3 regions of the Anaerosinus gibii genome follow, and region 2 is predicted to be linked to each of the others. Evidence: riboswitches for the same ligand, from Rfam matches in the RefSeq annotation. Region 2 holds a riboswitch; each other region holds the start of a gene.

Region 1 (10,796 bases), 310 kb from region 2:
TTTTCATCATTTATTTCTTCCAAATCTCCTTCTAAGGATAAAAATAATTTTTCCAATTCAGCTTTTGTTTCTGGTTTCGCATTCCATAGCCCACGCTGATTGGCTTCTAATAGCACCTCAGCAATTCTGTGCAATGCCCATGGATTCACTTCCTGCATCCATTTTTGCATCTCTTCATTAAATGCATATTTTTCTGCGTATTTTTCATACATCCAATCTTCCATGACATTGCTTGTCGCATCCCATTGATAACTGACAGCAACGTAAGTCGCTAAATCACCGGCACCTTTATAACCATGTTTTTTCATCCCTTCAATATATTTAGGATTCATGGCTTCGCCTCTAAACCACCGTTTTAACTCTTCTGCTAAACTTCGCAACTGAATTTTTTTTCGATCTGAGCTATCGCTTACATAATTCCGTGGCATTTTACCGCTTATACTGCGGACAGCGGCTACCATACCACCACGATAATTATTATAATCATCCCCCGCTAACATAGAGGACTCGCGATGATCTACATTCTGCAAGGTAATCTCCATCTTTTCTAAACGCTTTTTAAATAGCTTTGGTAAATACGAACCAGCTGAACCGTCGCCATAGGCATGTGCGCCCCAACGAACGTACACATCGGCTAAGTCATCAATATTATCCCAATTTTTCGCTTCTAATACCGCACCAACACCTGCACCATGCGCTCCCGGTGGATCGCCAAAAATTCGATATGAAGCTTGTCGCCAAGCCTGTTCTTTCGCAGTACCTTCCTGTAGTAAGTCATCAACTTCCGCTAAAATATGTTTGCGAACATAATTTTGCTCAATACTTTCATCAAGCTGAGACACCATATCTACTGCTTTATTTAGCCAATCAATCGAAGCTAACATGCTATCACGAAACAGCCCGCTAATCCGTCCAGTTACGTCTATTCGTGGTCTTTTCAGCTTTTCTAGCGGAATAATTTCTAAGTCAATAACCCGCTTGCTGCCGCTTTGCCAAACGGGTTTTAAGCCCATTAAATATAAAAATTCTGCAACACATTGTCCATGATTACGCAAATTACTCGTTGCCCACAAAATAATGCCTACGCTCTCAGGATAATGCCCCTCCTCATTGATAAAACGTTCGATTACATAATCCGCCATCGTTTTACCGATTTCCCAAGCCGCCTCTGTCGGTAGAGTTTTGGGATCAACGCTATAAAAATTTCTCCCTGTCGGTAACAAATCCGCACCACCACTCGTTGGAGCTCCAGATGCACTTGGCTCAATATAAGCACCATTCAATGCTCGCAGGGTATTTTCAATCTCCAAAGTCGTCAAAAGTAAACTTGGTGCAATATGTTGACAAATATATCTAGCTACTTTTAAAAATTCTGTACGCTCTTGCTCAGTTAATTTTTCCGTCCAGGATAAATGGAAGATTCGTTCTGCTTGTTCTATCTCAAACTGCTGTTGATACAAGAGCACAATAACTTCACGACACTTTTGCCGAATTTCATCTAATAAAATGCCATAAGTCTTGCTTCCATCGGGAAGTAAAGTACCGCTATTTTCTAACAAGACGTAATAATCATATCCATAAATCATAGTCGCAATTGTTTTTGTCAGCGAGGGAATCTCACCATTTTCTAACCGTGTCAATTCTAACAAATACTCAATTAGTTCATCCCCTTCTGGAGGGCAACCCAAAATATGCAATCCATTATGAATCTGCATATTTTTTATATCCGTAATAAAAACGTGCAATTTCCCAAGATAATCATTAAAATCGCCATAATCAACGATTTCTTCAATCCTGCACTCAGCTGCTTTTTGCCTAATTAAATCTTCCAATATCGTTTTATTCTGCTCGGCAGCGATATCTTTTTGGAAATGAACATATTCTTCTAAAAGTTTTTCTAGCTCTTCTAATTCTTCATACACTCCGGCAACGGTCATCGGTGCAGATAAATAACTAATTAAACATGCAGCACTACGTCTTTTTGCCTGAATTCCTTCGCCAACACAGGTAATCCAATAATGATAAATATTCGGCATATTTCCCGTAGCAATGTCAGGATAGCAAGCGTTTGACATCGCTACGCCTTTTCCTGGAAGCCATTCCAAATTTCCATGCGTTCCTACATGAATCATCGCATCTGCTTGCCAAATCTCTTGTATCCAATGGTAAAAGGCTAAATAATGATGTGTTGGAGCACAATCCGGCGAATGATAAATTTTGGCCGGATCCTCGCCAAATCCACGTGGAGGCTGTACTGTAATATAAACATTTCCATTTTTCATTCCCGGAATCAGCAAAGTATCCTCATAACAAAATACTTCGCCTGGCACTCCTCCCCAATCATGGATCAACTGTTTTTTTGTCTCTTGTGGCAGAGTCTCAAAATAAGCTTGATATTGTTCTTTTGTTAATTTCCCATCAGCTTCTAAAATTTGTTTTTCTGAAATAAACCGCCGATCATTGGTGGCATGACTTGTTAGATCCGCAATAAATTCTTCGCGACTTACAGGCAAATGATCTACCTGATAGCCATCCTCTTTTAACCTTTTTAATAACAAGCGAATACTTTCAATAGAATCAAGGCTTGCTGCACTTCCGATGTTTGAATTTGTTGGCGGATAATTATGAAATATGATTGCAACTTTCTTTTCTTTATTCTGCTTTTTATTTAATTTAGCCCATTTTCCAGCCTTTTGTATTAACCGCTCAATTCGTTCTTCTAATATACATTTTGTATGTGCCCCCTCCTCTAATTCTTCTTGTGTTGCAACTGGTACACTATGAATAATTCCATCAAATTCAGGCAATGCAATCGCATAGGATAATTCATTCGCAGACATTCCTACAAAACTATTCTTCCACCATTGATACGTATTATATAAATGGTACGCTTGTAAGATTGGAACATTTAATTTTTTTAATGCTTCTAATGCAACAAATCCCGTAACCGTCAAAGAAAAAACAAAATTGTTAATTAACACGTCAATTATAGGGTGTCCATTTTGATAAAAAAACTTTTCTATATTGGTTTGTAAGTTAACCGCTCCTGTTTCTTCATTTGCCATTGTCGTAGTAAAAATCACAAGCGGAATAAATCCTTGCCTTTCAATTTCAGCAATTACTTGATTTGGATAAGATAAGTTCTGCCATAACCAATCTTCCCGCGAAAAAATCATACCAATGATCGGCTTATTGAGTGATTGCTTCTTTTCCAAATACTCCTCAATACTTAAGGTCTCATCCGGATAATTAGGATGATATACCCCAGCCCAGGGCATTTGTTTCGGTTCTTCTACTTGACAATTTTTTTTACAAAATGTTTTTGCAAGAAAAAGCCATAAATTTGAGAAATTCTCTAATCCTCCATAGCTAAAATATTTAAAAATTGTATTTTTTTCTTCGTGGGTTAAGCCTAAATCCAGTACATCGTCACCAGCATCCATGATGTGATAAAGATGACAAATCTCCTTTTGTCGCATATACATTGAGGACTTTTTTAGAAAATCACAACACAATCCCGTTCCCATCCATGAAATTAAAACAAAATCACACACTCGAATTTTCTCTTCCCAGCGTTTGTTCCAAATTTCACTATCATTTATATATTCTTGCACAAAAAAATTACTTAGCTGACTTTTTGCCTCTGCAAAAATTTGGGCTGATTTCATTCCAATATCATGATGTTCCATATTTGTAATAAATAATATCCTGCTCATATTCTTACTCCATTGCTCATTATATTAACAAAATAGGGCTGTTATCAGCCCTATTGCTTCTATCATCAAAATGCGAAAATGATTAAAATGAATATTGAACTCCAACTTGGAAGTTACGCCCTGGTGCTGAATACCAACTACCATCTGGATCCATATCATAACATTGATCTGTATAGAATTTATCAAAAATATTATTCACACGAATAAACGCTTTTGCATTGTCTTCGAATTGATAATTGATTGCTGCATCCCATATCCAAAAGGATGTAAATTCATCTGCAATATTTTTTCCCTTACGACCTTCTCGATCAATAATTCCTCTACCATTAAGCTGCATATCAAATTGATCCTTTTCATATTTCAACCCTAGATTCCAAGCACCACGCGGTAAATATCCATTCTGATTTGGATTTGAATATGCATTTTCCGGATCAATATATAAATGCGTATAACCTACATTTGCACTAAAATTATCATTCAATTGTTTTGTGAATTGGATATCCCAGCCACGGGCACTTTCTTCCCCAACATTGTAATATTTATAGGTATCCGAATTAAATCCGATCATATTTTCTGCTTTTCGCTTAAATATGTTGAAACTACCAGTGAAAGTTTTATCAAATTTGTGATTCACACCAAATTCTATTGTTTTTCCTGTTTCCGGTTCTAAATCTAAGCTGCCGTAAGAGGAATACAACTGATATTGATTTGGCGATACAAAGAATTCCTTATAACTCATATAGTAATTTGTATTGTCATTCGCTTCATAACCTAATACAACACTTGGCGTATTATGACGTCCATATACGGAATGATTGTCTGTACGAATCCCCGTCGTTAATGTCCATTCATCATTCATATGCCAAGCATCTTGCAAATAAAAGGCACGATTTGTAATCGTTCGATCTCGCCAAGCATCTGTATAACCATAACTTGTACTAGAATAATTCTTGATCTTATCTTGATAAAAATCAAAGCCGCCTACTAAAGTATGATTTTCTGTTGTATAGGTTACCTGGTCACTTACGCCTGAAGTCTCCAAGTCCATTAACCATACATTCATTGAGTCATTATAGTTATCATTGAGATAGTTCTTATTTTGATATAAGGAAATCTGATTTACTGCTCTTTCAGAAATGCGATTTGTGGATAAAATACTCAATCTTCTTTGGTCTTTTTCACCTTCACTAATTTGCGTTTCATGAAGGCCACCATTTTTGGGGCGTAAATAATCCGATTGATAAGATTCGTAAGTAAATATTAGCGAAGTATCTTCATCAAAATCTTTGCCGATTTTAAAATTAAAATCGTTTGCATTTACTTTATTTTGAATTGTATTGCCGCGCCCATCCTTAAAATCACCACTAATATCTTTTTGCGCGGCAAGCATCCAATAAACATTGTCATCCGTTCTTCCCGTATTCAAAAGACTATATTGTTCCTTGCCAAAACTGCCACCTGTAATTTCTAAGGAAGTTTTGTTATCACCTGCAGCGACTTTACGTGTAATGATATTGATTACACCACCTGAAGCATCTGAGCCATAAAGTGTTGAAGCTGACCCTTTTAATATTTCAATTCGTTCAATGCTATCCATATCTACTACTTCTGAAGCATTAAATTTTGAGAAAGTACTACCATTTGTATTTACTCTCATTCCATCAATAAGAACTACAATATTTTTTGTTCCATTAATATAAATACTGTTTGAAGTATAATTTCCGCCACCGTTTCCATAGTTTTGAATAGTAACACCTGGAACATCTCTAAGCACATCCGTTAAGTTTGTATAATGATTTTTTTCTAACATTTCACGCGTAACAACATTGATATTTGCAGGTGCTTTAAAAGCATTTTGTTCTATTTTAGATGCTGTAACAACAACATTGTCTAGCGTATATTCATCTAAGGTAGCGGCTTCTACACTTGGCAATGCTAACGAAACAAATGTAGTACAAGCAATCGTGGCTAAAACTGTTCTTTTTCGTAAAAAATCCCTTTTCATTGTAGATTCCTCCAAAAATAATTAATAGAAAAGAATAAAAAAACTCTGTTACGCGATTTGCGTACAGAGTTTTTCATGCAAAATAAACAGTATTCACTGTATATCTCCCATCCCTGTCGCTCGCAGGTCTAATGGTATGATCATGCAATGGCAGTTCTTCTGACTCAGATTCATCACTTCTCCAGCCTTCCCAAGATTTCTCTCAGTGACGTATTTGGAGTCGCTCCTCATTACAGCGGCGGGACCGTATCGGATTTACACCGATTTCCCTATTAAGCCTTTTGGCACCTATTGCGCGATTATGAAATTCGTTTTTCATCATAAACTATATAGTGGCTATATAGTCAAGCTTTTAAATGCATAAATTTATATTTTTCTCCAATTAACTACAATGAATTGCAGTCCGCTTCAAGCTACATTCCGAAAGATATGCCATTTTCTCTTTGCTGCCATACCATCTAGCAAAACACCCCCCGCCACACAACGAAAAATCCTTGCACTCTAAGCAAAAATGCAAACTATTTTTTATTACCTCTGCAACCTTGGCTTGTTTTTGTCTATCCACACCCGTTTTAATATTTCCAATATAAAAGTCAGGATTACCTACCAAAGAAGCACAAGCATAGATATCTCCAGTTGCATCAACATAAATTGCAGCACCATTCATCGCATGGCAATGAGCAAAAGTTGTTAAGCTGCCTTCCTTTAATTTTTCCACGCGTTCTAACTGCGCAAACAACATTTTACGTCCCGTTAATTTCTCAAGCTTTTGAGCTACGGTAAATGCTTCCTCTAATCCCGCTTTTACATCTTGAGGTTCCGCCGCTTTTATCTCTGCACCGCGTCCTTGTCCTCTTAGTAAATCAAACCCAATTCGCCTTACATTTCCAAGGTAATAGGCAAGCTCTACAATCCCTGTTAATTTATTTACATTTTGAGCTGTCACAACACAAGTCACACCGATTTGGATAGAATGATGTTTCAAAATTTCAATTCCATTTAAAATCGCCTGCATACATCCACTACCATTTGGAAAACATCTCTGCTTATCATTTTCCTGTGTTCTCCCATCTATGCTAACGCCAATTGCAACTTTTCCTTTTTTTAGGATTTTCGCGATTTTCTCAGTAATTAACGTTCCATTTGTTTGCACCTGCATTAATGCAGGAATTTTATTGTGCTGAACATATTCAATCACCGCTTGAATGACCGGAAAATTCAGCAGCGGTTCTCCACCACTAAATTGAAGGATAAACTTCTCTTTACTTCTTGCAGCAATATCTACTGCTTGAATCGCTGTCTCAACTGACATAAAATCAGCAGCATGTTCATTCGCATAGCAATACTTACATGATAAATTACAGGTACCGGTTAAACTAAGTAATAGCATCTTTGTCGATGTTTCAGATTGATTTAAAAACTCCATTTTTCTGCTCCATTAAATGCATAAATTCATTTGTTGTCATTACTTGTACTTGTGATTGCCGTATTAATGCATCGTATAAGTGTTTTGCTTCCCCATTTGTATAATCACGTTCTTCAATCGGTGTATCTTCCAAAATAATCAATTGTTTTGCAATAAATGCATCTTTTAAGTTCATTAAATTATTTATTCCATAGGCAATATTACAAAGTACTGTAAAGTTTGCATGACCAATTAACATGCGATTTTCCTCACTACTTGATTCATTGATAGGAGCAAAAGCTTCCTTATAAATCACCTTTGCTTTAAATGCAGACGCTACAATTGCGTCTCCATCTCCAGTTGATAATACCCCCGTACTAATCTTATAATGCTGTTCATATAACTTTCTTATTAAATCCGAAGCAATCCCTCCTCCACTAATAATGTGAATCCGTTGCTTGCTATCATTTCTATCCTCTTTATGATAAGTATAAATATCAAGCAGTCCCGATACATAATTATTAAACACTGCTGCATTCATCTGATACGCTTGATGTAAATTACCAGTAGTGATTACTTCTTCTGGTAATCCATCCGCTAAAACGTTACCTTTATTCAGTAAAATTAATCGAGAACAAAATTTTGCCGCCAAGCGAATGTCATGAACAACAATCAAAATAGTTTTTCCCTGACGACAAAGCTCTTTGCACTGACGAAAAATCTCTTCTTGATACGTTAAATCGAGACTAGCCGTAGGCTCATCAAGAAAGATCAAATCCGTTTCTTGGGTAAGAACCTTCGCTAATAATACACGCTGTTTTTCCCCACCTGACATATGATTAATATCCTTATCCGCTAAATGAGAGACACCTGTAAATTTCATATATTTTTCAGCAATTGCATAGTCCTCTTCACTTTCATTCTGCCACCATTCCAAATAAGGATATCGTCCTGCTAACACAACCTGTTTTGCTGAAAATCCAAATCCCGTATTAATTTCCTGCTGCATATAAGCAACTTTACGCGCAATCTGCTTTTCAGATAATGTATGTAGATTTTCCCCAAATATTTCGATAGTTCCTATTGCCGAATGAATTCCCCGTAAACTTTTTAGCAGCGTACTTTTACCTGCGCCATTGGGCCCGATAATACCAACAAACTCTCCTGGATTTACTGTAAAATTAATGTCCTGTAATATAGTATAATTGTCTATCGCTAATCCGACATTTTCTGCAATCAGTATAGGTTGTTTCATTATAGCTGCCCCTTCCGCTGCGCCCGTCTAAGTAAAAACAAAAAGTATGGTGCACCCATTAAAGCAGTCATTACACCCACGCGGATCTCCGCTGGCTGCGCAATCAATCTTCCCACCGTATCACACCCTAATAGAAAAGTCCCTCCAGCTAAGGCACAGGCTGGTAATAAAATCCGGTGTTCTGCTCCTAAGATAATCCTCATAATATGTGGCACCACTAACCCAACAAAGCTTATACTACCACTGACACATACTGCAGTAGCTGTTGTTAGTGAAGCAATGAATAATAAAAGCATTCTCAATTTGCCTACCGACATACCGACAGAGCGCGCTTCTTCCTCACCAAGAACAAGAATATTCAAATGTCTAGCTAATAAACATAAAATAATAATACCAAGCACAATTGGACCAACTGCCAAATACACATGTTCCCAGCGTCTATAGTCTAATCCGCCAACGGTCCAAAATAAAAATTCCCTCAATTTATATTCATTCATAAAAGTCAATATTCCTGAAGTTAATGCTCCTAAAAAAATACTAACAGCAACGCCGGCTAGTAATAATACCATGACGGGAATTTTCCCATTCCGCATAGCAAGAAAAATCGTTAATGCAACCGTTGCCAAAGATCCGATAAACGCAAAAAGAGGCATATAAAACATGCCTATAGCAGTCAATCCCGTAGAAATAGCTAATACAGCTCCCAGTGCAGCTCCACTTGATGCACCAATAATTCCCGGTTCTGCTAATGGATTACCAAAAACGCCCTGCATTACTGCACCCGTTACAGCTAACGCCGCCCCGACTAAAATGCCAACAAGCGTTCTAGGCATTCTAATATGCCAAATAACAGCGGTATCCTCAGCTGTTGGAACGGCATTCGTTAGTATTGGCAAATTTAATTGGTCAGTAAGAATATTTACGATAGATAAAAAAGGAATCTGAATTTGCCCAAAACTTAAGGACATTGCAAAAGTAAGCAAAAATAAAGCGACTAAAACAATTAAAATGATAATTTTTTTATTCAAAGCGTTCATAGCATATCCTTTTATTTAAAATTTTCTCAACGCACGTTGCTGTGTTCTTACTTTAGTTTGCCAATCCAAAGTTGATGTCTGCATAAATTCATGCACAAGATATTGAGGCTGTATCTTTTCCACAATTTTTTGCACCGTTTGTGTAGTAAACGGAAGATGTTCATCAATCTTTAGTACATGTTCCATAATATTGCCTATAGAATAATCACGAGTAATGTTTTCTTGTCTAATCTTTTTGACATACTCTCCCGATAATGAATAATGTAGATGAATTCCTTTTATATATCTGCTTTCTGCTCCCAAATTATTCAGAACTTGCAAAATATACTCTACACCATCTTCTTGCGTCACTAGGTTTTGATTTGTGTTCATCAAGTGTCCCGTATCCAGCATAATCCCTTTATTTTTATGCTGAATTCCAGCCATTAGTTTTTCTACGATATTTCTATCTAACAAAGTTAAGCCCGGCCACCATAAGTTCTCAAATAACAAAGTTACACCTTCTGGAATCACATCTGAAAGATCATTCACAAGTTCAATGATCGCTTCAATAACCATATTATCTTTATAATGAAACTTCCAATGATAAAGTTCCTCTTTTCTTGCCTGACTAACATGAAAAACAAGATATTTAGGATTCATTTTTATTGCTGCTGAAATATTCTCTTTATATAAAGCTAACCAATCATTTCGCGTCAAACCACCAAAGCAAGATTTAATCGCATCCGTATTTGGGAAACTTAATTTCAAGCCTTGTGAATTTCCTAGCCAAAAATCTAACCAATCACTCCAAAACCGTAAATGCACACCATAAATAAATTTTTCCGGATGCAAATTAGAATCCCACGGTTCCCAAAGCATCATCTCAATACCATCTAAGTTATTTTGCTTTAAAAATTTTCCAAGCTCTTTCGCATCATTTTTAATTAAATTATTATCCATGGAGTAATTTGATAAATTTACCAATTCAAGCAAGATTCAACTTCACCCTTTTCCTAATAACTTACCTAAAAAGTACATTTCATCCCGATTTGGATATTGCGTCCCATCATTGGATATGCACCCTGACTGCCAGCACATGGAGTTAATTCATAATCACGATTTGTAATATTATTAACTTTTAAATATGCTGTTAAATTATCTTCTACTGCATAGTTTATATTGGCATCCCATACCCAATATCCAGCAGAAGTAAAGTTATTTAAATTTCTCCCCGTAGCAGCAGTTCCAAATAAGTTTACATTCCAGCGATCAAGATTATAATGTATTCCAATGCGATATCCATTCGGTTGGCTATTATTTTTATCAGTAATATAATCCGCATTTGGCTGCTTATTCTCAACACTTAAATAAGAATATCCAACATCAATACTCCATA
Region 2 (10,796 bases):
GATGTTTTGGAAACATTCATTGCATATGGATGTGTTGCATCGATAACTGTTGTAATACTATGCGCAACAATAAAATCACGCATAGTTTTAGCATCTAATACTTGAGATTGTACTTTTATTTCTAGATTTTCATAGAGAAATTCACCGTATTTGCTAATTACAGAAGCAGTAATTGAAAATCCAAGTTGCTGTAAAGAAATTGCTAATTCACGTGCATCTTGAGTTCCTGCTAAGATTAAAATCATAATTGATAACCTCTAGGTGTTATCATATATTGATCTTCTATGTACGTCTTGCTGTTCCCAATAATAACCAGGGAGAACATATCAATATGCTCTTGGGTAAAATGCTCTAAATCGGATAATATCGCCGCTTCTTCTTCGCGCGTTGCACTATGAACGATGCCAACTGGCGTTGTCGGTGCTTTATACTTTAACATAATTTCACGAATTTCTTGGATTTGATTTACGCGTTTAATACTTTTAGGATTGTATAAAGCAACGACAAAATCACCTTGAGCAATCAATTCCGCTCGTTTTTTGATTAATTCCCACGGTGTAAGCAGATCACTTAAGCTGAGTACTGCAAAATCATGCATCAATGGAGCGCCTAAAATAGCTGCGGAAGCATTTACTGCACTTATTCCAGGAATAATTTTAACTTCTGGACGTAAGGATTTTTCTTGCTGCATGACGAGTTCCAAAATCAAACCAGCCATGCCATAAATCCCAGAATCGCCGCTGGAAATTACAGCTACGTTTTCACCATTAACAGCTGCCTGAACAGCTAATTTACAGCGTTCAATTTCTTGCATCATTGCAGTTCCAATTACTTTTTTTTCAGCTAATATTTTTTCAATTAACTTTATATACGTATTATAGCCTACGATCACATTCGCATCAGTTATTGCCGCTAGTGCTTTTGGTGTCATATGGTCAAAGGACCCCGGGCCGATGCCAACTACACTTATTCTTCCCAAGCGATTGCTATTGTTGTCTTTATTAGTTTCGTCTTTGGTAATACTATTTTTTTTGATTGACTGGCAATCATTGCTGCTGCTTCGCATACATTTCCAACTCCTATTCTTGACTGAACAAATGCTGAACATTCAAGTTTATATTTATCAATTGCTTGCTTTAATTCATGATTAGAATAAAAATAAACTGGTTTATTTATCCTTTTGCAAACTGTTAACAATCCAGTTTCATCCTTTTTTACGATAGTACTTGCAAAACAACGAATTTGCTCTATCGTAATATCTGCTATTTTACAAGCCTGTGTAAGTGAAGAAAAAATTTCTTCCTCGGTTACTCCTTTTCGGCAACCAATCCCAATAACTACTTTACGTGGAGATAAAATCAATCCATCCGATAACGAAAAATCTTTCTTATCCGTTATCAACACTTTTATTCCATCAGGTAAAGTTTTTTTGCTCATATCAATTGGAATTAAATTAAGCTGCTTTTCTTGTGCTTTTTTTAAATACAATGCAAAATTCTCCATCGTTTGATCGATAAAAAAAGGAACTGACGCTTGGTTAGCTATCGCTAAATTTACTTTTTTAAGCATAGTAAAAGAAGCTATCGTTAAATTCAAATCAACAGCAACCATATCAGCGGCGACTTTGTTATGCACATCTGTAGCAGTTGTAATCACCGGATCTGCCTGAACTGTTTTCGCGATTTCAATTGCCAAACGATTCGCTCCTCCAAGATGTCCGGATAATAAGCTAATGGAATGATTTCCCATTTCATCTAGTACAACAATCGCTGGATCCTTTTTTTTATGCACGATTAAGGGCGCTATGATTCTCACAACAATTCCCGTTGCCATGATGAAGATAATGCCATCATACGCTTGAAAAATATCACTTACTAATCCCTTTAAGGAGTCAAACTCTACACCGAACTCTTTTTTTGTGCCTTTTTTACAGAACATATCCGCGTTTTTTCCCCGGCTAATTTTTTCTGCTAGCTTTACTCCAGTACTCGTCAATGAAATAACAGCTAATTTCATTTTGCATCTCTATACATATGGGCAAAATCAGGTGCATATAATCGTGATAGTTCATAATTGCTATCTAAACATTTGCTAACGACAATCATCGCCGTTCGCGTAATATCTTCATCTTTAATTTTTTCAACAATTGTACTTAAAGTAGCACGAATAATTTTCTCCTCTGGCCAAGACGCCTTTTGCACAATCGCAATTGGTGTATTCGCTTCATAACCGCCTTCAATTAAATCAGCAACAACTTGATCAAGCATATGTACACTTAAAAAGATACACATTGTCGCTTCATGTGCAGCCAAACTTTTTAATTTTTCTTTTTCAGGGACAGGTGTTCTTCCTTCATTTCTAGTAATAATCACCGTCTGTGAAACATTTGGCAATGTATATTCTTGTTTTAAAGCTGCTGCCGTTGCTAAAAATGAGCTAACACCCGGAATAACACAATATTCAATACCGCATTTGCTTAATGCATCCATTTGTTCTTGAATTGCGCCATAAATGCTAGGATCACCAGTGTGTAGCCGCACAACCATCTCATTGTTTTTCACGCTTTTTTTAATCACTTCGATGACTTCACCTAATGTCATTGAAGCACTATTATAAATTTTACAACCTTGTTTTGCAAAAGAAAGCAGTGCTGGATTTACCAGTGAACCAGCGTAAATAATAACGTCTGCTTCACTTAATAATCTTTGTCCTTTTACTGTAATGAGTTCAGGATCTCCAGGCCCTGCACCGATAATATATACTTGCATTGTTATTACCTCCTATTTTTTAATTTTGTACAAGAAATAATCGTAATTGGATTTTGTGCTTTTCCCATATGATATCTACCGATTGCATCAAATCGTGTAATTTGTGCAGAAAAGGCGTGATATGAATAATTTTCCATTTCTTTTAAAAATTGTAACGCTTCATACATTGTTTCAATTGTAATTGCATTGATAATTAGACGTCCGCCAACTTTTAGTTTATCATCAATAAATGTTAATATTTCTGACAATTTTCCGCCACTACCGCCGATAAAAGCTACATCACAACTTGGCAAATCTAAAAGGGCTGAAGGCGCTTCACCTAAAATCGCAGTAAGGTTCTTCGCCTTAAACTTAGCCGCATTTTGCTGAATTAAATCAATTCCCTCGTGATTGCGCTCAATCGCATATACATGACCGTTTAGTGCTGAAAGGGCAGCTTCAATAGATAAAGAACCAGTCCCAGCTCCAACATCCCAAATAATACTATCAGGATTAATTTGGGCCTTAGCAATTGTTAGAATACGAATTTCCTCTTTTGTCATTGGTGTTTTCCCACGAATAAATTCATGATCGGGAATTCCTAGATAATACATTATGCTATCACCACCACTATACAATTTTTATATTCGACGGTAGAAGCAGCTTCTTGCAATGTCATTGTCACAATAGATTCATTCTCATAAGATAAATGGGAACAAGCGTAAAGCTGCACATTTTGGGGCCAATCATTTTTTAAAAGAAGGCTAGCAATCGTAGCACTTGTATATTTTGAATCAGTTAAAAAACCAAGTTTGCGCCCTTTTGAATACTTAAGCCGAGCTAAATCAACCTCTCTCCCATGTAAACTAATTAAATCCGCATCATGCCAAGGGAGCGCCAATCTAGCAAAAGCAAGCTGCATAGAGCTTATTCCCGGAATAACCTCAATACAGGAAAATCTTTTATTTAAAGCTGCTAGAAAGCTATAATACCCCGGATCACCTGAAACCATCACTACGACATCTTGGCTTTTTAAATTTTCCTCAATAAAAGCAAGTGCAGCTTCGATCTCACCTGTAATTGCATGAGTTAGCGCCATTTTATTTTGAAATGAGCTTAACGACCGCTTACTGCCAACTAAAACCTTTGCAAAATCAATCGTTTTTTTTGCAATTGGTAATAAATAATCTTCTGATCCTGGGCCTATACCAACGACAATTATTTTATGTTCCACCCTAAAACTCCTCCGATTTTTTTTGCATTTTCATCTATTCCTAAAATTGTACCATCTAAACTGGTGATAACAGCGCCAATACAAATTTCATTATAAACGTAGCGCATTGCTCGATAACTAATTCTTTGTGCAATCAGATCATAAATTCCTTCAATATGATTTTCTTCTAAAATTTCAATTGCAGCTTCTGTCGTAGTCGTATTTAAAATATCTCTAACTACTCCTGTAGATGCTCCTAAAGAAGCTGCATACACCGCTAAAATTTCAAGACGAGCATCTGCAACTCTATTATGTGTATGAAAAATCCCACCGGCAACTTTAATTAATTTTCCTAAATGACCAACAAATAAAATATTTTGAATCTTTCTTTCAGCTGCACTTTCCAGCATAAAGCCAATAAAATTACTAGTCTGTACTATTGCATCTGCCCTTAACCCAAAATTGTCAATACAAGCATCATATCCTATTTTCCCAGGAACAAAAATTAAAGTATCTAGCCCTTTTGCTTTAGCAACATCAATTTGAGGTGCCAATGAATCTTTAAAAGCTTCCTCTGACATAGGTCTTACTATTCCAGAGGTGCCAATAATGGACAATCCTCCCTCAATACCTAAAATTGGATTTAATGTTTTTTTCGCTAACTCAACTCCACGAGGAATGATAATCGTAATTTCACAGCCATACTCTTCTTTTAATATTTCTTTTACTACATTGGTAATCATTTTTCTTGGTCCGGGATTCACCGCTGGTTGTCCTACTTTAGCAGCTAACCCTGGCCTAGTTACGATTCCTACTCCTGTTCCAGCTTTAATGATAATGTCTTTATGCTGAGCAGAGATGAGAACTTTAACTTCGATGATTATCCCATTTGTAATATCCGGATCATCACCAGAGTCCTTTCTAACAGCAGCAAATATTTCATTTTCGCTCTTTTTTTCCACATGTTCAATCGGAATCGAAAGTATTTCACCCGAAAGCGCTTGAATATTTACTGTGTTGAGATAGCTTCCTTTATGGGCTAGCAATGCTGCCTTCGTAGCTGCAGCCACACAGGTTCCTGTTGTAAACCCCGATTTTAAAAATTTTTTCAAAAATAAAACCCCCTGCAAAGGCAGAGGGTAAAAAAACGCAAACAACCACATATTAAAAATAACAGTTGTAGAAGCTTAATTACCCACCTGCCCATCATCCGTAGGTCGCTTATAAACAAGGCTGTTTATAGTAACGGTGTGCGTTAAAACAGGTAGGTCTCCTGGCTAAAATCATCATATCTTTACGCCTTCCCAGCAATCGCCAGTGGCATAGGTAAAGATACTCATTAATACAGTGGCGGGACCGCGCCGGTATCACACCGGACTTCCCTTTTAAGCAATTAAGCACCTGTTTCCTTAGTCATTTATCTTCTCTTATTTCAATATCTATAGATAAAATCCTGCTATATAATAAAAATTTACTTTATAAATCTAGTCTCTACTAGTATGAGTTTATTATCGATTTGGTTAATTATTGTAAGTTGATTTATCGTAGACTGTGGCAATCTATCATAATCGATATCTCTTAGAATAAAATAGGTTTTCTTATTCGTAAAAACTTTTTCTAAATCAGGAATAGATTTAGGAGAAAAAACTAGCTCATTGCCGTAAATTCCACTATAGAAAGAAATTCCTGGGCGAAGAAATTTAGAAATATAAACATCGCTAGTTCCATCATATTGCTCTAAAAAAACGTTACTTACATGCTGACTCGTAAAATCAGGTGCAATTTTCGGAAATAATAAATTTACTAACACAGCAGAAAAAATCATCATTCCTACTACCTGACTTTTAAAAGCTATCTCAATATTTCGTTTTAAAAGAAAGAAAATCGTTACTAAACACATCAGGATAATGGTAGAAGCTAAACTGATAAACCCAATTTCCGCTTGTGGCATTTCTTTTATCCCAATTGTACAGCCATAAACAAAAGTTGCCGATAAAAATAGTAAGCATCCAATCCAGCCCCAAGACCTTTTGGAACCAAAATAATTTCTACCGGTTAACTTATCAAGATACCATCCCACCAACATTGCTAATGCTGGAAACATTGGCAGTATATACGATACAAGTTTTGTTTTTGATATAGAAAAAAACAATAAAATGATTACTGCCCATAGATTTAGAAATAATAAATGATCAAATTTTCCATAAGAATCGGAAAAAGATTTATAGATAGATTGAAAAAGCAAAGTTATCCAAGGGAAAAACCCAACTAATAATACTGGAAGATAATAATACCATAATAGTCCACTAGGATGCTCTGGCGATGTAAATCTCGTTATGTTATGAAAACCAAGAAAACTATCGATAAATGCACTTCCATGCAAACTATACATATAAATATACCATGGCAACGCAACCAAGCAAAAAATAATGCTTCCAGATAAAATTTTCATTTCAGATAAAAGATGAAATTTTTTTAAGCATACTAAGTACAAAAATACAATTACACCAGGAAAAAATAAGCCTATGGGCCCTTTAGTTAAAACTGCTAAGCCTGCAAAAATATAAAATGTATAATATTGTCTACTTAAAAATGCAAAGAGCGAAACCATTAAACAAAAATTTAATGTAATATCTGTAACAGCAGCTTTACCTAAATAAAAAAATTCAATACTTGTTACTAAAATTAAAGCACTATAGATTCCCACTTTATGATTAAATAATTTTTTACCATAAAAGTATATTGCAATAATACTAAGCAAAGATAAAAATGCTGATGGGAATCTTGCCGCAAAATCATTTATACCAAATACTTGATAACTCATCGCAACAAGCCAATAATACATCGGTGGCTTATCATACCAATATTCACCGTAAATCTTTGGAGATAAAAAATCATTCGATAAAATCATTTCTTTAGGAGTTTCTGCATAGACCGGTTCATCAGGATCTAATAAAGGAAATCCAGATAAATTAGAAAATATAGTAATAGCAGCAATTATTATCATGATTCCAATTGAAATATTTTTATTTGTTGACATCATAAACTCCTTTATTATTTTAACTGTTTTGTTAAAAATTCTCGTCCAAAAACTTTAATTGTATAATAAAATCCAATAGAAAATGGCAAATATTCTGCAATCATTCTCCAGGCAACAGCAATAATCCCTACAGTTCCTGATGGTAAAAATTCATTAAATAATAAAACAAATCCGCCTTCTGCAATGCCAGATCCCCCAGGAGTTGGTGCAAAATAAAGAAGAATATTGAGAAAAATCATTCTTCCCATAACGATTGCCCAATTTACATCGACTCCCATGCCTAAAAACAAAATAGGAACAACGCTATATAAAGCTAACAAACTTAAGCCCGATTCAACAAAAACCCTAAGCATACTTAATGGGGCACTTGATAGTAAAACGATAGCTCCTTTAATATCTCTATAAAAAGCGTATAACATACGCCTTTTTGCGTATTTTAAGCGTTTTGAAAATTTAATTACCAGATAATCTGTAAATTTATTTTTTAGCGCCCAAATGATGAAAAAAGTCCCTAAAACAATAAATATAGATATTCCAATTAATACATTCGTAGAAATCCAGGGTAACAAACTGTTATCAAAATAAAAAATGATAGGTAAACATAATAATAAAAATAAAATAGATACGAGCGTACGTACAATAACAAAGACTGTAGCTTTTCCTGTTGGAATTCCTGCATTGCGTAAAAAAATTAATTGTGCAACTGCTCCACCTGTTGCTCCAGGAGTTAATAAAGCTAAAAAATAATTCCCGAATATTACCTGAACAGCTTGCTGTAACGTAATATGTTCATTAGAAGCACGGACTAAGTGCATTAATCGAGTTCCATCTAAAATCAATCCAATGATAACCAAAAAAATGGTTACAATAATTGACCAAGGTTGAAATTCTGTTAAATGACTTAACGTATTTATATCTACTGTAAAGTAAATAACTCCACAAGAAATAATGCCTAAAAGTAAGATAAGAAATAAAAATCTCTTATAAATTTTATTCATTCGCCAACGCTCCAAACGAAACCAATTCAATTTTATTATGTCGTAATGAGTTTAATAAATTTTTATCAGTTAATGCGGATAATTCTTGATCCCAATGATATTGCCAATCAAATAGTTTTCGCAATTCACCAGTATTATACCCTGGATGAACCATGATTTCATTTACTCCATTGGGTAATTGGGAAATAATTTGGGCCAATGTAGCCTCATTCATATTTCCTCCAGCCATCATTCCCCAAAAATAATCAGGTGAAACAATATTTGCTTTTTTTAGTTTTTTTCTAGCGATTTGCGCAAGAAAACTCAAGCCACATTTTCCGATATATCTACCAAATGAAAACTCATGAAAAAAAAGATAATCTTCAGCGGGAATTCTAATTGCTTTTATTTTAAACTCTTTTGCAAGCGCAATAACAACATCGATCATCCCAGGAAGAACATGTAAATGTTGATGACTATCTAAATGCGTAATAGGTATACCTGTAGATTTTACTTTAGCAATTTGTGCATAAAATTCCTGATAAATTTCCGCTAATCTAACTGTTCCACAAATATATTTTTTTATAAAAGCAGGATAAGCCGAAGCAAAATTCCCCTCAGCATCAACTAAAGTAGAAATTTTTTTGGGCTCAAGGATAGGGCTTGCTGCAACTAATGTTAAATGTACTCCTACACCTACGCTATTTTCATTTGTATTAAGAAGATTTACTGCATGTTCAAATGCAGCGGCAACCGGCATAATCGATGTACTACTAATACATCCATGCATAGCCCCTTCCATTATTCCTTGGTTAATAAATTCGTGTAATCCATAATCATCTGCATTAATTATTAACTTTTTCATTCTATACTCCTCATTAATCAATTACCTAAGTATTATTTAACAAGTTCTGTATAATTTGCATATGCATTATGATTATGAATGGATTCATAATTTTCACATTCAATATCAAACCAATTTATGCATTCAAAAGTTCTTAGCGTGATAACCAGATCTCGAAGTACATCTTCGACAAATTTAGGATTTTCATAAGCAGTTTCTGTTACGAACTTTTCATCTTCACGTTTTAATAAGGGATAAATTGGAGAACAGGCTTGCCCCTCTAGTGCAGTTACTAAATCTTCAATCCATATTAAATCCTTTGAAGCATTATATTTTACTTTAACTTTCATTAAGCCACGTTGATTATGAGCACCATATTTTGATATCTCTTTACTACATGGACAAAGGGAAGTAAAAGGAACATTTACCCCTAAGATAAAATCTACATTTTCATCAATCGCTTTTTGCGCAATAAATGAACAATCTAAATCTAAAACAGATTTTTTCAGACTAATCGGAGCAACTTTTTCAATAAAATATTTGAAATCCATCTGTAAATATACAGTATTGGCCGATAGCTTTTCTAATGCATCATCTAATAAGGATTCTATATCATTACTATATATAGATTTTTGATTCCATTCACTTAAAATTTCAATAAATCGACTCATATGAGTTCCTTTATATTCTTTAGATAAATCAACAGTAAATTTTATTTTAGCTAAAACGCTTTGGCTTGTATTATTTTTACCTTTGATAAGAAAAGGTAAATGAACATCATTAACTCCTACTTTTTGTATAGAGATTCCTCTAGAATCAAAAATATTTTGGACATCTTTCAAATCTTTCACCTCTACTAAAAACCTATCTATTTATATATTCAATAGGGTCATTGACCCCAGCTTCCTCAAATCCACGCAATCTTAACTTACAACTGTCACAGATGCCACAAGCTTTTTCTTTTCCATTATAACAACTATGTGTATATTGCAAAGGCGCCATTAATTTTGTTCCTAATAATACAATCTCTTTTTTCGTCAAACGCAATAAAGGCGTTTCAATTTTTATATGTTTTTTATCTTGTATACTAGCTTTAGTAGAATAATCAGCTAAATTCTGAAACAATTGAATAAATTCCGGTCTGCAATCAGGATAACCTGAATAATCCAATGAATTTACGCCTATGAAAATTGTATCTGCTCCTATTGCTTCTGCATACCCTAATGCATAACTTAAGAAAATCAGGTTTCTTGCTGGAACATAAGTAACAGGAATATCTTTTCGTTCAATGTTACCGCACGGAACATCAATATTTTTATCAGTTAAGGCACTGCCGCCAATCGCATCCATATTCGTATCTATAATTAAATGATGTTTGACATTATAAAAATTTGCAACTTTTTTTGCACTTTCTAATTCAATCTTGTGCCGTTGATGATAGTTAAAACTAATCGGATATAATTCATACCCTTTATTATTTGCAACAGACATACATACTGTCGAATCTAATCCCCCAGAAAGTAATATAACTGCTTTCATTGTATACACCTCTTATATCACATCTATATTAACTTAATTTAACTTAACTTTATTAATCATACATTAACATTAACTAAATGTCTATCTATATCACGATTCCGACTCTAAGATTTAAGGACTATCCTTTCGCTTGGATAGCCCTTATCTTTTATTTTCGTAAATCCTCTATACTTTTAGCAATGTTATCGGACCCATAAATAGCCGAACCTGCTACTAAGATGTTTGCTCCAGCAGCAACTACTTGCGGAGCAGTTACTTTGTTTATCCCGCCATCAACTTGAATATCGATATTGAGATTTCTTGCTCTAATCATTTCTTTCAATTCTTTTATTTTCTTTAGAACCGAAGGAATAAACTTTTGTCCACCAAATCCGGGATTAACCGTCATTAATAAAACCATATCAATATCATCTAAAATTTCATTTATTGTAGTTAA
Region 3 (10,796 bases), 1.3 Mb from region 2:
CCGGGATTGAGTAAAAATAAGTCCTCTGGTAAAAAGAAAACTTGTTTATTTTTTACTGCCCGCAACTCTAACCATGCCGGATTATTTTCCATTTCTGACTTAATCCGTTCAAGTGCGCCTCCGTTAGCTCCCATTGAAGTAATAAATAATACTTCAGGATCTTTTTCTACGAGTGCTTCCATGCTATATACAATTTTATCTGGGGATGCCATACCATTCATCTTTGCGATTGGCATATCCCCAGACTTAATTGCCAAATCTAAATGAAGTAATGCAGCCACACTTCCGGCGATGCTATCCTCCGTTTCTACGGAAATATCATTCATTGTCGTATGTAAAATCACTGTTTTCTTGCTAACTAATGGAACATTTGCTATAGCATCTTGGACACCGTTATCTAATTTTTTTGCCAAGTCTTGCCCCAAATCTGCATGACCGGAAACCAGCCCTAATAATTCACAATTTCGTTTTACGTCTTGATAAGTTTTCAGATTAAGTACAATCACCGGAATATGGTTTGCCTCCAATATTGGTAGCAAATTCTCATGCATTCCTTTATAAGCAATGACTAAATCAGGCTGTAAGCTCACTACAGCTTCACTGTTAATTCGATAAACAAAACCAACTTCTGCACTATCTTTATATCGCTTGGGAATCTGAGCTATCTGTGAGGTTGCCCGTCCGATAACTTTCCCCTGTACCTGATCCAAAATTTCTAGAAAGGATGGTGATAACACCACAATTCGTTCCGGTGTATTTGCCAATAACACTTCGCGATGATTATCATCGATGATTGTCAAGTTCTGGCTATGATTTTCCCCTAAAGTCAAAGATTCTTTATTCCCACATCCAGAAAACAATACACTAGCCGCAATAAATAAAATTGCACTAACCACTATTAATCCTTTATTCATACAACACTCACTTTCAGTCCTAACCAAACTAGAATTTGCAGTCGATTCCAACACGATACATTCTTCCATATACATCTTTATTATAATCATGATAATTGCCGAGATTATCTATGCCTAAGTATAGCCTTGCCCTCGCATCTAAATCTTTTTGTGCTAAGAAATTAACTACTGTAAATGTGCTATTTTCCATTTCTTTATCCCCCGTTGTAATATTGCCATCTTTGCTCGCCCAATAATCAATATTACTTACTACATCCAAGTTAAACTGCCAGTTCGTATCCTTCGGATGATAAAACAATCCTAAATTAAGCTGATGTCTAGGACGATCTTCTAGTCTTTGACTGCTTCCTTGATCTTTTGCATCTAAATAAACATAGCCAAAGTTCAAATCTACTTCATCATTCAATTGATGCTGGATTGAAGCTTCTATTCCTTGCATTCTCGCTTCGGGAATGTTTTTATACGTCATTAATTTGTCTTTTGTCGGTATTATACTGGAAACTAAGTTTCCAGCACTATCCACATATTTACCAGTCCAAGTAGATGTAATTAATTCTTTAACATCATTTCTAAATAAACCAAAATGTCCTGTTGTCTTATCATTCCAATCTTTTTCTAATGCTAATTCATAGTTCCATGATTTTTCCGGCTTAATATTAGGATTTCCCTGGAAATACTGACCTGGCCCGCCCATCGCGCTGCCTGCAAACATTTCCCAAGCATGATAAAGTTCATTAATCGTCGGTGTCTTATAACCTTGTCCCACAACAACCTTTAACCTAGTATCATCAGCAATGTGATAAGTAGATGCTAAATTTCCTGTCCAAGCAGAGTCAAATAAATTACTATGATCAAATCGTATGGATGGTATAACTAGCCATTGGTCATTTGGACGAATTTCATCCTGAAAATACAAGGAAACATAGTCAATAGATGCTTCATCACTCGATTTTTTACTATTTAGATCGGTTTTTATTCTCGTTCCTTCCGATTTATCTTGTCTCCATTCAAAACCAACTGTAGCCAGATGCTTATCGCCCAGTTGCCAACTGTCTTTCCCTTCAAGGACATTAATTGTACGATTCACCCAATCGAAACTATTTAATGTATAAGGGATAGTAACAATATTATTGCGTCGTGTCTGTTTATAAATAAAATATTCCTTTTCATATTTCGACTGATATGCTCGAACCGACCAATTTTGTTTATCATCTTCACCTTCATAGTTCAGCGATAAATTCGTACGTTTATTTTCATTTTTATTAATTTTATCTGATTTTGGCATCATTGGATGATAGGATTGCCCCGCTTCTGAACGCTGTGTGTCTTCGTTCAGTCGTCCGAAATCAAAACTTAAGCGATTCCCATTTTCAGCCGTATAGGTCATGCCAAAATCAATATTTTGCTCTTTGCCAAAATAATTATTACTTGTTCCTTCATTATCTACATAGAATGGTTTACTATCATTATAACTTCCCGATATCTTCCAACTCATATTTCCTTTCTCATTAATATCTTGATAAAAAATACTAGTTGTTGGACCTGCACTGTCACCATGTTCATAAAGTGAATAATCATAATTAATTGAACCTTGCTTTTTCATTGGCTGTCGCATGATAATATTGACAACGCCGCCAATTGCATCGCTTCCGTACAACGATCCGGCAGAACCGCGAATAATTTCAACACGTTCCACATTATCCATATTGATTCGATCTATTTCATGCGCATTGGCTGAGTTATACGAAAGTTCTCCGCTCATCCGTTTGCCATCAACCATAATTAAAACATGTCTTGATTCTGAGCCACGAATTCTCACTTGTGATCTTCCCTGAAAATCCTTCCACAAGGTCACCCCTAGCGCATTTTGCAAAACATCCCGTAACGTTCTAGATTGTCGCTTTTCAATATCTTGACGTATGATTACTTGTACTGTGGTAGGAACTTCTTTTACTGTCTGATCAGTCCTTGTCGCAGTTACAACAACACCATCTAGATAAAATTCATCCAATACTTCTTCATTTGCCCAAGCAATCTCTGTACCGATTGATAATTGCGTGCCCAATATCATTCCACAAACAATCGCCATCCCGATTGCTTTCTTTTTTTGGCTATAATGTTTCATCCCCGATTTATCCTCCTAAAAATTTCTTAACTACACAATCCATCTTACTAAAAAAAATCTGCCTCTTCGAAAAGGCAGATTTCAATTATCAGCAAATAAAAACATAAAAACCCAGCACGAAGCTGGGTAAAATAGCAATATAAATGCTGTTATTTTATCCCCTCCCTATCACTCGTAGGTTGTATGGACTGAATGGATGGTCACATTGACTTTGAATTGTTCTATCCAACAGTTAACGCAGCATCTAATCTCCATATTCGGTGATTGATAAACAGGCAGTTCTCCTGGCTTTAAATCATCGCTCATCCAAACCTTCCCAAAGTTTTCACCCCAGTGGCATATCTTGGACTAACTCCTTATTACAGTGGCGGGACCGCGCCGGCATTGAACCGAACTTCCCTATTAAGCCCTCACGGGCACCTGTTCCCTTCAATATTTAGTTTTCACATCATTTCAATAAATTGCAAGAAATATTTTCCATGATAATACTTTATCATCATAACACTGCCCCTAAAGCATGTCAATAAATTACCTAATTTAATATTATATATATATTTCTGTAAAATTATAAATTATTGAAAAAGTTCTTTTTCAGTAAATAGAGACCTTAAGCATTCTTAAATCAACCTTTTATTTAAGTCTCACTTTTATCAAAGGGTCTATCGCTCCAAATGATTATGGCGACGCTTTTTTACAAGTTACATCATCCGCTCAAAATAGCACTAAAAACATTTAATCTTTTTCACATAATTACTCTAACTTTATCGCCCTAACCCAAATAAGCCGACAAAATCAATGATTTTGTCGGCTTATTTTATTTTTATTTTCTTTTTTAATTCTTATTGTAGGTTCTGTACATGTTGATTTTCTCTGCATTTGCCTTCATTGTCCAGATACCGCATGGGCAAACGCCCGCGCAAATACCACAGCCAATACAACGCTCTGCATCGGAAACATATTCAAATGTACCGTCTGCTTTAACGACTTTACTAATTGCCTTTTCCGGACAGGATTCAAGACACATACTACAATCGCGGCAAGTACCACAGCTAATACAGCGATTGAAATCTTGATTTGCCGCTGGCAATTCGCAGCTATGACATTTTTCAAAGTAAGCTTTACTTATTTGTCCTGCTGGAATAACTTCCTTCTTCACTGCCTGTGCATATGCTTCTCCATTTACGTAAGCATCTGCTGCCATTGCAGCCTTCGCACCAGCCCCAATTGCATCCGTTAAACGACCAGGTTTCACTACGTCACCAGCCGCAAATACACCAGCCATAACACTCGTATCTGCACCTGGCACTAACCAATCGCGAAATTTGTTTAACCCTTCAGGTAAATAATCTAGGATTGGTGTTTCCCCAACCGTTACAATGACCATGTCGCCTTCAATGAATCTGCCATCCTCAGCGATAATTCCTTTATCTGTGATTTCTTTCGTCATTACAGGCCAAATGATATCGCCACCAAGAGATTCAAAATGTTCGATTTCCTTTTTAAAGGCTGCTGGCTTTTGCACATCAATACAAGTTACCTTTTCCGCTCCCATTTCATACGCATCAAGTGCAGCATCCATCCCGGAGTTCCCTGCACCGATAACAAGCACATGTTTACCTACTTTCGGATTTTCACCACGGTTCACTGCTTTTTGGAAGTCTAACCCTTTTACGACTTTTTCTTTTCCAGGCCATGGGAATACACGAGGATTATGTCCACCAGTGGTAACGACAACGGCATCACTAGCTGTTTTAATCTCATTAAATTTATCACTGTCCACTTTGCAGTTATTGACAAAGGTTACACCCATATCTTGAATGCGTTTTAATTCCGCTTCTAAAATTTCATGCGCTAACCGACTGCGTGGAATTACTTGCTCAAGCTTACCGCCCATTGCGGAAAATTCATCATATACCGTAACATCATGGCCCTTTTTCGCCAACTGCCAAGCTGCGCTTAATCCTGCTACACCGCCGCCGATAACAGATATCTTCTTTCCAGTGCGCACGGATGGTTTCTCTACTTTTATGTGGATAGACTCTCTGCCAAGTGCACCAATTTGAATCGCTTGGTCAATGGATGCACGGCTACAGCCTTCCATACATGGATTTGGGCAGACACTGCCACATACTGATCCAGAGAACGGTGTATATTCAAGTACTAATTTATATGCTTCTTCCACCTTGCCCTGACGAAGTAAATTGTAACGTTGTTGCGTCGGAATTCCAGATGGACAGTTAAATTCACACGGCGCCGCATATTTTGCATTGTCCCAAGCTGGAACGCGCTGACGATAGATTCCTGTCACAACCGTAGAATTTACAATGAAGTCATCCATGCATACATCACTAAAAATGCCACCTTTTACCCATTCGGTCGTCCGATATTCATTTATGCTCTCCAGTGCTTTTGGTTTTTTTTCATCAAAAGCAAGTGGAAGAAGTTTTTTCCATTCCTTCCATTTTGTTAATTCCGCTCGAAGTTCAGGCTTTTCTATTGCTCCCAGAAAATCATCCATCTTACTTTCTAGATAAGCAATATCCTCTGCATCCAAAGCTGTGATTTTTACTTCCTGAGACATTCCTTTTGCTTCGCCTCTAAAATAAAGCACACCGCCAACCATACCTATACAAGAACGATCACCAAGTACAGACTCAAACTGCTCACTGTCATACCCACAAACAACAGCTTTACCGCCACCCATAAATTCAAATGAAAAACTGCCGACATTTTTCAGCACCCATAATTCTGGTGCATCATAAAGTGGATCATGTTTCATGAGTGATCCAGAACGCGTCCCGGCGCGACCGCCGATATAAATCGTCCCGCCTGCCGCACAGTGTCCAGCCGTATCACCAGCATCACCTTTTACAACAATTCTACCGCCGGCATTCAGCCAACCGACATCGGCAGATGCCGAGCCTTCTACAATAACTTCTGTATGATCAAGACACATGGACCCAACGCGTTGACCTGCGTTTGTCACACGGAATGTTAACTTTTTCCCCTCCGGATGCCATAACGGACCGCCAATATCATGTTGGCCGGAAGCCGCCACAGCAAATTCTGTTTCTCCGTTTGCTAAAGCCTCACTGATTGCCAAGAGCAAATCTTGCGTCGACATACGATTGTGATTTTCTAATGTATTAATTTTAAACACTTAGCTTCCCTCCTAACATACATATTGTATTCCCAATTTATCTGCAACCGCTTTATCTGTTGTCACTAATGCATCGGAGCGGCCTACAGGAAGCGAGCTATTGCCGATTGGTGCCATCAATTTACGCATTTCACTATCAAGTGCAAGTACATAATCAACGATGTTTTGTGCACCTTTATCAATATCAAGCCGCTTTACAAGCCGTGGGTCTTGCGTACAGATACCCGTTGGGCATTTTCCTGTTGAACAAGCATTACATCTGCCCTGTTCGTTTCCTACGCACCCTAACAATTGAATTAAAATTTTGCCGACAAAAACACCATTTGCACCAAGGCAGATCATTTTAAACGCATCAGCTGCCGCGTTGCCTGTCATCCCGATACCTCCACCTGCCCAAAGCGGAATTTGTCCTTGCAGACCTTGTTTCACTGCTGCTAAATAGCATTCACGCAATTTAGATACGACTGGATGGCCTGTATGATCAAGCGATACTTCATTTGCGGCCCCTGTACCACCTTGAATCCCGTCAAGGAAGAACCCACCACAAATTTTATATGGATCGCGCAATAAGTTGTTATAAACGGAAACAGACGTTGCCGAAGCTGCACATTTAATCGCTACCGGAACTCTAAAGCCAAAGGCAGCATTTAAAGATAAATGCATTTTCTGTACGGATTCTTCAATAGAATATAACCCTTGGTGATTTGGCGGCGAACTTAATGTTGCTTTTGGTACCCCACGAATTGCCTGTACGTGCTCTGCTACTTTTGCCGCCGGAAGAAGTCCTCCATCCCCCGGTTTTGCGCCCTGACCGATTTTAATCAAAATTCCGGCTGGATCTACCTTCATTCTAGGCATTGCTTGAATAATTCTGTTCCAGCCAAAATGACCGGATGCGATTTGCAGAATCATATACTTTAACCGTTCAGATTCTAACAATTTAACCGGCATACCGCCTTCACCGGAACACATGCGTATCGGAAGATGATGTTTTTCATTTAAATAAGCAGTAGCTAAAGATACTGCTTCCCAAGCCCGCGTTGAAAGTGCACCAATGGACATATCACTAAAAATCAAGGGATAAATCCAGTTAACCGGCGGCGTTTTTTTATTCATTTTTAATTCACCGCCCGTTAAAGACAATGGCAATTCTTTTGGATTTAAAACGCGTCCAAACGGCGCTAGGATATCAAACGTGTGTCGTTCAGAGTCAAGTGCCGGGTCTGTCATTTGGCTGATGCGACCGACAATCACGCTATCTAAAGTACGCTGTGCATTCAAGTTTGTACGTCCGCCACGTTTAATCGGACCATGATCACGCGCTAATAAATTCACGCGATGATCAGGGTTTCTTACCGGACGAATTGCATTGTTCGGGCATACTTTTTCGCACATTCCACAACCAACACAAGCATTAGCAATGGAAGCTTTTTGTTTAATTACCGGTACAGCTTTATGCTCTTTTACCGGCTCCGGTTGACATACATTGGATACCGTCACACTGCGGCGCGCCATCGTTGCTTCAATTGCATTCATCGTACAGGCAGAAATACAGCTTCCGCACATCGTACAACGTTCAGCATGATATTCTATCTTCCATTTTAAATCATTTTTTCCTACATCTTGCGTTCTTACTGTTTCCATCTCTGCACCTCCAAGTCATTATTAATCACAACGACTTCGCGTTCATTCGGATAAATATCCTTCGTCGTATCACGATTTGGCAAAATTACATTGAGTCCGCAAACCTCAGATGAAATTGCAATTGTATTTTCATCGCCGCCAACAACAACTGGACGAAGTTTTTTAGAATCGCAACAAGTAATCATATTGCCATCTGGAAGTACTGCAATAATTGTATTTGGCCCGTTGATTTCCAAATGTCCAAGCGATTGGCGAATTGCTTCTAAAACTTCTCTATCTTCCCTTTGCTCTATTTCATTAAATGGCAAAGGTGTAATCACGTGTTTAAAATATTTAATTGGCCATTTTAATTGACGCAGAACATAATGAAGCGTATAGATAAAGTTTTGCGAATCGGACTCAAAACCAATATAGCCACGATGCAAAGATTTTTGATACTCTTTATTTTTCGTATAAAAAGTGTTTTCTCCATTTGCACAAAGCGTATAGCCTTGAATAAAGAACGGATGTGCAGCATAACGAACAATATCGTAGTTTGTATTTTGGCGACATTGTGTAACAATACTTTTTGCCATCAAATCCCCACTATCATCCCAGAGGCGGAAATACGTAGCAATATCTCTTGGGTCACCAATTTCTTTAAGTGTTAATACATCCGGCCAAAAGGAATATACATACCCTTCATCTTCGTCTTCTAAAATTTTTCTTAGTGCCAATCGTGTATCTAATAATAATTCGTCACGCGCCTCTTTCGATTTATCGCGATATTTTTCAGGATAATCATAGTTACGAAAAATATAATAAGGCATTGCTTTAATATCTAGTCCCGGTTGCTTGTTTCCTTTAGGAATCCATTCTGCAACCTGCACAAAGTTATGACTATCCATATAATCTTCAACGAGTTGTGCCCCGCGTTGCGTACATGCAAGGGATAATAGAGGCTTATCTTTATAATTTTCAAAAACTCCATATAAGTCTTGCATAACCATCGCAAAACCAGAGTTATCATGACCTTCCTGTTGAGGCAGCATTAAATGTAATGCTTTCGATGGATGAACTGGGAATTTACTTTTTATTGAACCAATTCTGCACATATTCTCTCCTCCATATCTTAACTAAACATTTTTCTTCTTAAGAGTTACCACACAAGTATTAAAAAAAGCCTTGCTGAGCACCATCATTTATTTGGTAACTTTCGCATGGCTTCATCAATAAGCGATATCAATCACAATTATTTAAAAACGACAATATTATTTATGCTTTGTTCGAGAAAAAAAGACGATAAAATCGCCATTATCCTCTACAAAGTTCATCGACGAACTTTCCATTTGTAAGGTACTTTTGTTCTCTGCATGAGAACCCTAAATGTAATGCTCTTTTATTATAAGAACGTAAACTTATACTGTCAATATGTATATTAAAAAAAATTTTTTCATTAAAATAGGGATTTCATGAACTTTCAAGCGAATTATTTATCATATTTTTGAATAATTATTCATTTCGTTAATTTTGTATTTATATTGTAAATATTTGTTTTTTGTTAATCAAACCCTATTTCTAAAGCCTTTTACCTTATTTTTATTTTTCTAATTTTAAAATCTTAATTTTTTTGTATTGAATTGTTTTTCGGTATACAAGATACAGTAAACTAAATACTTTTTCTTCTATATCATTATGTACTTTGTATTTTTTTCACTAAACTATCATAAGGTTATTTTTACCTATGAAAGTTAGTATAAATTTATTGCTTTTAAGGAAATAATGATACAGTCAGCGGATAAATTATTTGCTGCAAATATATAAATAGGAGTAGATTATGCAAAATCTTATGACAGAGCTATCCCCAACTGCTTCACCAAAATTATCCGTACATACCCCAACTGCAATATACGAATTTGCTCAACGAATTACACCTTTTTTAAAAGAAGCCTATACCAGCAATCGGGATATCGTTTTTGTTTGTATTGGGACAGATCGCTCTACCGGCGATGCACTTGGACCGCTCACTGGAAGCAAACTAAAACAACTAAATTTGAAAACCCCTGTGTATGGAACATTAGATGAACCCGTACATGCAACCAATTTAGCCGAATATAGTAAAATTATTTATGAATCAAATCAAAACCCTTTTCTCATTGCAGTTGATGCATGCCTTGGTCAATTAAACAATGTCGGCTATCTTTCTATTGGTAAAGGCGCTGTAAAACCTGGTGCCGCTGTAAAAAAAGACTTACCACCGATTGGTGATGCTTACATTACCGGCATAGTCAATGTCGGTGGATTCATGGAACATCTTGTATTGCAAAGTACACGTTTAAATTTAGTAATGAAAATGTCAGATACTATCGCTCGTTCCATTTCTTTTGCGCTTCATCGATTTGCTTGATAAAAAAATGACGCTATTAGATGACATTAAGCATCTAAATAGCGTCATTTCATTTTGAGATAAAGTGAACTTGCTTCAGGTGGAGTTTTTCCTCATTGCCCTTATTCATAGAATTAGCATTTGGTGGTCTTTGAGTATAACACTCACTTATAAAAGCTAGGGTCTCTCTACAAACCAAAATCTTTGCCTTCCTGTGAATCGCTTATTTCGCTAGCTGAGTAAGTCAGTCATCAACTAAATTGACAGCTTTATATTTTTTGCGCGTTGCATCGTAAAAGAAAGCTAAAATGATGATAACTAAAGAGTACAGAATCTGATAACCTAACGAAAAATATATAAACATACAAAATATAGTTGAAGTAATTGCTAAAAACCGTTTTATTCCGCTTAGTAAAATTACTCCTGAAATTGAAGCAAGTAAATAAAGTGCTACAAAAATTCCATTTGCATATAAAATTAAACTTTCCAGTTTGATTCCGACTGAATATTTCAAAACAATTGTTGCAAGGACACATAAGTAGCAAGGAATCAATGCATTTAACGGAATGCCCCGATTCGTTACTTTTG

Evidence for each region. A riboswitch is a leader RNA that binds a small molecule or an ion and turns the genes downstream of it on or off. The one in region 2 is predicted to bind cobalamin.
Region 1: it holds a riboswitch for cobalamin, as region 2 does, so the genes downstream of both, P3F81_RS07825 (TonB-dependent receptor plug domain-containing protein) here and cbiD (cobalt-precorrin-5B (C(1))-methyltransferase CbiD) in region 2, are expected to answer to the same signal.
Region 3: it holds a riboswitch for cobalamin, as region 2 does, so the genes downstream of both, P3F81_RS12715 (TonB-dependent receptor plug domain-containing protein) here and cbiD (cobalt-precorrin-5B (C(1))-methyltransferase CbiD) in region 2, are expected to answer to the same signal.

Annotation. Positions count from the first base shown of each region.
Region 1 covers NZ_CP120678.1:1,637,205-1,648,000, forward strand. Annotated here, with positions in the region: gene P3F81_RS07815 (ABC transporter substrate-binding protein) at 1-10, opposite strand, end outside; gene cobN (cobaltochelatase subunit CobN) at 1-3,716, opposite strand, end outside; gene P3F81_RS07825 (TonB-dependent receptor plug domain-containing protein) at 3,799-5,721, opposite strand; cobalamin riboswitch at 5,854-6,029, opposite strand; gene P3F81_RS07830 (radical SAM/SPASM domain-containing protein) at 6,104-7,147, opposite strand; gene P3F81_RS07835 (ABC transporter ATP-binding protein) at 7,125-8,381, opposite strand; gene P3F81_RS07840 (FecCD family ABC transporter permease) at 8,381-9,418, opposite strand; gene P3F81_RS07845 (TIM barrel protein) at 9,434-10,393, opposite strand; gene P3F81_RS07850 (TonB-dependent receptor plug domain-containing protein) at 10,426-10,796, opposite strand, start outside.
Region 2 covers NZ_CP120678.1:1,329,297-1,340,092, forward strand. Annotated here, with positions in the region: gene cobK (precorrin-6A reductase) at 1-245, opposite strand, end outside; gene cobJ (precorrin-3B C(17)-methyltransferase) at 242-931, opposite strand; gene P3F81_RS06345 (cobalt-precorrin 5A hydrolase) at 967-2,016, opposite strand; gene cobM (precorrin-4 C(11)-methyltransferase) at 2,013-2,768, opposite strand; gene cbiT (precorrin-6Y C5,15-methyltransferase (decarboxylating) subunit CbiT) at 2,774-3,361, opposite strand; gene cbiE (precorrin-6y C5,15-methyltransferase (decarboxylating) subunit CbiE) at 3,361-3,981, opposite strand; gene cbiD (cobalt-precorrin-5B (C(1))-methyltransferase CbiD) at 3,966-5,072, opposite strand; cobalamin riboswitch at 5,207-5,380, opposite strand; gene P3F81_RS06370 (ArnT family glycosyltransferase) at 5,432-7,000, opposite strand; gene P3F81_RS06375 (lysylphosphatidylglycerol synthase transmembrane domain-containing protein) at 7,015-7,998, opposite strand; gene P3F81_RS06380 (ChbG/HpnK family deacetylase) at 7,991-8,842, opposite strand; gene folE2 (GTP cyclohydrolase FolE2) at 8,875-9,663, opposite strand; gene queC (7-cyano-7-deazaguanine synthase QueC) at 9,686-10,360, opposite strand; gene rpe (ribulose-phosphate 3-epimerase) at 10,509-10,796, opposite strand, start outside.
Region 3 covers NZ_CP120678.1:2,642,075-2,652,870, forward strand. Annotated here, with positions in the region: gene P3F81_RS12710 (ABC transporter substrate-binding protein) at 1-968, opposite strand, end outside; gene P3F81_RS12715 (TonB-dependent receptor plug domain-containing protein) at 943-3,039, opposite strand; cobalamin riboswitch at 3,297-3,478, opposite strand; gene P3F81_RS12720 (FAD-dependent oxidoreductase) at 3,872-6,199, opposite strand; gene P3F81_RS12725 (glutamate synthase-related protein) at 6,212-7,843, opposite strand; gene P3F81_RS12730 (class II glutamine amidotransferase domain-containing protein) at 7,831-8,937, opposite strand; gene yyaC (spore protease YyaC) at 9,660-10,229, shown strand; gene yjeH (L-methionine/branched-chain amino acid transporter) at 10,453-10,796, opposite strand, start outside.